2 regions of the Arthrobacter sp. zg-Y40 genome follow, and region 2 is predicted to be linked to the other one. Evidence: predicted binding sites of a transcription regulator. Region 2 holds the regulator's gene; the other holds the start of a gene.
The links. The regulator HrcA, encoded in region 2, represses chaperone genes, less so after heat shock. The targets are predictions, from matches to a motif close to TTNGCACTCGNNNNNNNCGAGTGCNAA.
Positions count from the first base shown of each region.

Region 1: the regulator HrcA is predicted to act here: its motif matches at 1,720-1,746, upstream of groES (co-chaperone GroES).

Region 1 is NZ_JAJFZS010000001.1:369,833-373,242, forward strand. Features, by position in the region: gene groL (chaperonin GroEL) at 1-1,201, opposite strand, end outside; gene groES (co-chaperone GroES) at 1,284-1,580, opposite strand; gene LJ754_RS01685 (siderophore ABC transporter substrate-binding protein) at 1,915-2,856, shown strand; gene LJ754_RS01690 (ABC transporter permease) at 2,920-3,410, shown strand, end outside.
Region 2 is NZ_JAJFZS010000008.1:241,247-244,656, reverse strand. Features, by position in the region: gene LJ754_RS08535 (16S rRNA (uracil(1498)-N(3))-methyltransferase) at 1-329, opposite strand, end outside; gene dnaJ (molecular chaperone DnaJ) at 331-1,470, opposite strand; gene hrcA (heat-inducible transcriptional repressor HrcA) at 1,575-2,588, opposite strand; gene LJ754_RS08520 (DUF3097 domain-containing protein) at 2,752-3,410, shown strand, end outside.

The DNA.
Region 1 (3,410 bases), on a different contig from region 2:
GGGTGGAGGAAACAGCATCTTCGATGCGGTGCTTCTTTTCCTTCAGCTCCACCTCGGTGGCTGCGCCGACGCGGATGACGCCGATGCCGCCGGAGAGCTTGGCCAGGCGTTCCTGCAGCTTCTCGCGGTCCCAGTCGGAATCCGTGCGCTCAATCTCCGCACGGATCTGTGCCACGCGGTCGGCAACGTCGGCTTCGGAACCGGCGCCGTCAACAATGGTGGTGTTGTCCTTGGTGACGGTGATCCGGCGGGCCGAACCCAGGACCTCCAGGCCAACCTGGTCCAGCTTCAGGCCCAGATCGGGGCTGACCACCTGTGCGCCGGTGAGGGTCGCGATGTCCTGCATCATGGCCTTGCGGCGGTCGCCGAAGCCCGGAGCCTTGACGGCAACCACGTTCAGGGTGCCGCGGATCTTGTTGACCACCAGGGTGGACAGGGCTTCGCCGTCGACGTCTTCGGCAATGATGAACAGCGGCTTGGAGGTCTGCAGCGCCTTTTCAAGCAGCGGCAGGAACTCGGCAACCGAGGAGATTTTGCCGGAGTTGATCAGGATCAGCGCGTCTTCGAGGACGGCTTCCTGGCGCTCCGGATCGGTGACGAAGTACGGCGAGAGGTAGCCCTTGTCGAACTGCATGCCTTCGGTGATGGCCAGTTCGGTCTGCGTGGAGGAGGACTCCTCGATGGTGATCACGCCGTCCTTGCCGACGGTGTCGAAGGCCTGCGCCAGCAGTTCGCCGATCTCGGTGCTCTGCGCGGAGATGGCGGCCACGTGGGCCACCTGGTTGCCTTCAACTTCCTTGGCATTCTCCAGAAGGCGCTTGGCAACGGCGTCCACGGACACCTCGATGCCGCGCTTGAGCTGCCCGGGAGCAGCACCGGCGGCAACGTTGCGCAGGCCTTCCTTGACCAGGGCCTGCGCCAGGACGGTGGCCGTGGTGGTGCCGTCGCCGGCAACATCGTTGGTCTTGGTGGCTACTTCCTTGGCCAGCTGTGCGCCAAGGTTCTCGTACGGGTCATCGAGCTCGACTTCGCGGGCAATCGTGACGCCGTCGTTGGTGATGGTGGGAGCGCCCCAGGACTTAGCCAGGACGACGTTGCGGCCGCGCGGGCCGAGGGTCACCTTGACTGCGTTGGCGAGCTTATCAACGCCGGCTTCCAGCGAGCGACGGGCGGAGTCATTGAACTCCAACTGCTTTGCCATGTGTGTGTCCTTTCCGACAACTACATCTGCACCTGCATCAGAAAACCCCGGCCAGGATGTGGCCGGGGTTTTCCGGGGGGAACTACTTTACGACGACGGCCAGCACGTCGCGGGCGGACAGCACCAGGTACTCCTGGCCACCGTGCTTGACTTCGGTTCCGCCGTACTTGGAGTAGATGACTACGTCGCCTTCGGCAACGTCAACCGGGATGCGGTTGCCGTTGTCGTCAACGCGGCCGGGTCCAACTGCAACTACTTCGCCCTCCTGGGGCTTTTCCTTGGCAGTGTCCGGGATAACGAGACCGGAAGCAGTGGTCTGCTCGGCCTCGAGGGGGCGGACAACAATACGATCTTCAAGGGGCTTAATAGAGACCGACACTCGGGCTCTCCTTTGCGTAGTTTCTAACAGAATGGGGCCGTTGGTTGGCGCTGGCCGTCGTCGCGGTGCCGGTTCGCGCTGTCCCTTCGGGAGTTAGCACCCTCACGTTCGGAGTGCTAAGTGAGACTTTATGCAACGGTTAGCACTCGGTCAAGGTGAGTGCCAGCGCAGGCCGATTCCCGCCGTCTCCGGCGGTCCATTGCGCGTCTAATGCCGGGAAAGCTGATTTGCTTAGGCTTACCTAAGCGGGATAGTTTTCATCTGCGCGCATCATTAGAAAACATTTCTGTGCCCTATTTCCGAAACAGGCACCACGACTCTTACCGGAGCCCCCATGATCACCACGTCCCGCCTGCTGGCCGGAACCGCCCTTGTGTCCCTCCTGGCCCTCAGCGCCTGCTCCACCGAAGCCGCAGAAGCCGACGCCGAGTCCACGCAGGCCTCCACCGTGACGGTCGAGCACGCGCAGGGCAGCACCGAAGTACCGGTGAACCCCGAGACCGTCTACACCTTCGACCTCGGTGCGCTGGACACCATGGATGCACTCGACATTGACGTCGACGGCGTCCCGGCAGCCAACTTCCCCGAGAGCCTGTCCAAGTACGCGGCGGATGACATCACCAAGATCGGCAGCATGAAGGAGCCGGACTTCGAAGCCATTAGCGCCGAGGCCCCGGATTTGATCATCATTTCCGGCCGCGTTGCGGATTCCTATGCGGAACTGAACAAGATCGCCCCGACCATCGACCTGAGTGTCGACAACACCAATGCGTGGAACTCCTTCGAGGAAAACACCCGGACCATCGGAAAGATCTTCGGCAAGGACGACATGGTCGAGGACAAGCTCTCGGCGCTGGAGTCCAAGGTCGGGGACACCAAGAAGCTGGCAGCCGACGCCGGCAACGGCCTGATCGTGATGACCAGCGGCGGCGAAATGACCGCCTACGGCGCCGGCTCGCGTTTCGGCATCATCCATGACGTCCTCGGCGTCGAGCCCGCTGCCGAAGTGAAGACCGAAGGCGCCCACGGCGAGTCCGTGTCCTTCAACTACATTGCCGACACCAACCCCGACCACTTGTTCGTGATTGACCGGGACGTTGCCGTCGGCGAATCCGGCGAAGCCGCGTCCGCCGTGCTGGACAACGAACTGGTCAAGAGCACCAAGGCTGCTCAGAACAACAACATCACCATGCTGGACTCCGCCAGCTGGTACCTGGTCGGATACGGCCTGAACAACGTCGACTCGATGGTTTCCACCATCCACGACGCCCTCTAGCCGCGCCTCCCCCGCTCCGCGGCCCGGCACCTGTGCCGGGCCGCGGAGGAACTGGACATCACTATGACCGCTACCGCCGCGCAGCCGGCACCAGCCCACGCCGCCGTTGAACGGCGGCGCTTTGTGCGTTCGGCCTCCGGACTCGCCGCGGGTGTATGCATTGTTATCCTCCTGGCAGCCCTCAGCCTCTTTGTGGGCGTGGGCGACCTGTCCCTGTCCTCGCTGCTTGCCGGGGATCCCACCACGCAGATGCTCTTCTGGGCCAGCCAATTCCCCCGCACCCTGAGCATCGTCCTGGCAGGCATGGCCCTGAGCGTGGCCGGCCTGATCATGCAGCTGATGGCCCGCAACAAGTTCGTGGAGCCCTCCACTGTGGGAACGGTGGAATCGGCGCAGCTGGGCATCCTCGCCGTCACGGTGCTGCTGCCGGGTGCATCCATGTTCCTGAAGATGTCCGCGGCCTCGGTCTTCGCCGCCGCGGGGACCGCACTGTTCCTGCTGGTCCTGCGCCGGATTCCGTTGCGCAACACCCTGATTGTCCCCCTGGTGGGAAT
Region 2 (3,410 bases):
ACGGCATCCACGCCCAGTTCCGTGGCCGCTTCGACCGCCTGCTCATCACGGTCTCCCTTGGCGAGGGCCTGCACCAGGACAAGGCGCTCAGCCTCCGCCGGCTCCTGCGTTACCGCTTCCACGGCCAGTTCCAGCAGGGACGGGCCGGTCACGGTGACGGTGCCGGTGATCCGCCGTCCGGCACCGTCCACAACGTCCACCGGCTCGCCGGGGGCAATCCGCTTCACGGACACGGCATGGCGGGCTTCCGGTCCTTCCAGGCGGAACGAGCCGCCTGGGCGGACTGCTGCCACCAGCTCCGGATCCCCGAAGAAAATGGGGTTGGTCATCCTAGAGGTTGCCCAACCGGTCCCGCAGTTTCGCGAAGACGCCGGAGTTCGAACTGTTCAGGCGGCCCTCGCTGTATTCCTCCCCGCGCAGCTGGGCGAGTTTGCGCAGCAGCTCTTCCTGCTCGGAGTCCAGCTTCTGCGGGGTTTCCACGTGCACATGCACCCGCAGATCGCCGCGGCCGTGGCCGCGCAGGTGCGTAACACCGAGTCCGTTGAGGACGGAGACCTCACCGGACTGGGTGCCGGGCTTGACCGTGATTTCACGTTCGCCGTCGAAGGTGTCGAGGGTGACCGTGGTGCCCAGGGACGCCGCAGTCATCGGGACGGTGAGGGTGGCGTGCAGATCATCTCCCTCGCGGAGGAACGTCGGGTCATTGTTGACCCTGATTTCCACGTAGAGGTCGCCGGCGGGGCCGCCGGCCATGCCGGCCTCGCCCTGCTGGCTGAGCTGGATCCGGGTGCCGGTGGCGACGCCGGCGGGGATCTTGATGGTCAGTGTGCGGCGGTTGCGGACGCGGCCTTCACCGGAGCATTCGTGGCACGGATCCGGAATGACGGTGCCGAAGCCGTTGCAGGTTCCGCAGGGGGCCGAGGTCATGACCTGGCCGAGGATGGAACGTACAGCCCGCTGCACCTGGCCGGTGCCGTGGCAAATGTCGCAGGTCCGCGGGGATGTGCCCGGCTGGCAGCACGATCCGTCACACGTGGGGCAGACGACGGCGGTGTCGACGTCGATCTTCTTGTTGACGCCGAAGACGGCGTCCTTGAGGTCGATCCGCACGTTGATGAGCGCATCCTGGCCGCGCCGGGCCCGCGAGGCGGGTCCCCGGCCGCCGCCGGGGGCTGCACCGCCGAAGAAGGTGTCGAAGATGTCCTGGAAACCGAAGCCCTGGCCGCCGAAGCCGCCTCCGCCGAAGCCGTTATCGGTGCCGTTCTCGTTGCCCGTGGTGTCGTAAATGCGGCGCTTCTCCGGATCCGAGAGAACCTCGTAGGCGTGCGTTACGGCTTTGAACTCATCGGATGCACCCGGAGCATTGTTGACGTCCGGATGCAGCTTGCGGGCAAGCTTCCGGTACGCCTTCTTGATTTCTTCACCCGTGGCGTCTCGTCCGACGCCCAGAACCTGATAGTGATCGCTCACTCGTGCACATCGCTTCCTGTATTGCCTGCCTCCGGTGGTGGAGGCGTAGTTTGTGGTCCGCCGGGTGGCCCGGCGGGACGGCCGCGCAGCTGGTGCGGGCCGGCCTAGTTATTGAGTATTCGGGAGAGGTACCGCGCCACGGCCCGGACGGCTGCCATGGTGGTGGGATAGTCCATCCGGGTGGGCCCCAGGATGCCGACCTTTGCCGAAGCGTCGGGTCCGTACCCCGTGGCCACCACCGATGCTTCGGATAGTCCGCCGTGCGGGTTTTCCCGTCCAATCCGGACGGCAACACCCCGGGCGTCCTGCTCCATCTCGGACAACAGCCGCAGCATCACGACTTGTTCCTCGAGAGCCTCCAGGACCGGTCCGATTGTCAGCGGGAAGTCTACCGTGGAGCGGGCCAGGTTGGCCGTTCCGGCCATAACCATGCGGTCCTCCCGGTTAATTCCGGCGAGCATTTCCAGGCAGTGGCCCAACGCGGCGGCCACCCTCCGGGAAGCGGCAGGCACGGTGGCCAGCGCTTCGGCAAGGTGGCCGGTGATGCTGCTGAGCGGCGTGCCGGCAAGGGCGGCAAGGAAATGGTGGCGCAGGTCCAGGAGATCGGGTTCGGTCACCGGCTGCGGAACCGTGATGACCCGCTGCTCCACCCGTCCCGTGGTGGAAATCAGGACAACCAGCACCTGGGCCGGCGCCAGGAGGACAAATTCGATGTGGCGCACTTTGGCGTTGCCCAGGTGCGGGTACTGGACCACGGCCACCTGGTTGGTCAGCTGGGACAGCAGCCGTACAGTGCGGTCCATAACGTCATCCAGATCATCTGCGCCTTCGAGCAGGGACTGGATGGCACGGCGTTCCGGGGCCGAGAGCGGTTTCACGTCCGAAATCTGGTCCACGAACAGGCGGTAGCCCTTATCCGTGGGGATGCGTCCCGCCGAAGTGTGCGGGGCGGTGATGAGCCCTTCCTCTTCAAGGGCCGCCATGTCATTGCGGATGGTGGCCGAGGAAACACCCAACTGGTGGCGCTCCACCAGTGCCTTGGAGCCGACGGGCTCGCGTGAATGGACGTAGTCCTCGACAATGGCGCGGAGGACCTCGAGCCGGCGTGGCTCACTCATGGCTTTTCCCTCCCAGCGAATCGGCGGATGGTGCGGCGGGTTAGCACTCCCACTGCTCAAGTGCTAAGTCTAATACGGATCAACTGCGTTGCTAGCATTGAGGAACCCGTTCACCCCCTGCGGGCATTCCAGCCCAACCGAGCATCTGAGTGAGGCAATTTTCGTGTCCAGTTTTTCCTGGGGTCCGCAGGACATCACTGCCCCGGCCCGGACGGCCCTGCGAAAAGTCGGCGCCGAACCCGGCCTGGTCCTGGAGGATGTTGCCTCCGGCTGGGTGGGTGCCGTGGTGCGGGTGGAGAAATCCGGCGGGCTGCACCTGATGGTCCTGGAGGACCGCCGCGGAAAAACCAAGTCCTTCGAGCTGGGCTTTGGCTTCCTGCTGGAGGGCGAGCCCGTGGAGGTGGTGCCGGCGTCCGCGGCCGCGCCGGGCAGGGCCGCACCGGCCCGTACCGCGTCCGGATCCGTACGGGTGGCCAACCAACGCGCCCGCACCGCGCGGGCCAGCCGCATCTGGGTGGAAGGCAAGCACGACGCTGAACTGGTGGAAAAGGTCTGGGGCGATGACCTGCGCGTGGAGGGAATCGTCGTCGAGCCCCTCCACGGCGTTGATGACCTCTATTCGGCGGTCCGCGACTTCGGGCCGGGACACGGGCGCCGCCTCGGCATCCTGGTAGACCATCTGGTCCCGGGGTCCAAGGAATCCCGGATTGCCGCCGAGGCAATGACCTGCCCCGGAGCGCCGGGCAACGTCCTCATTGTGGGCCACCCTTATGTGGATGTATGGCAGGCGATCAAACCCTCGGTGATCGGCCGGAGTGCCTG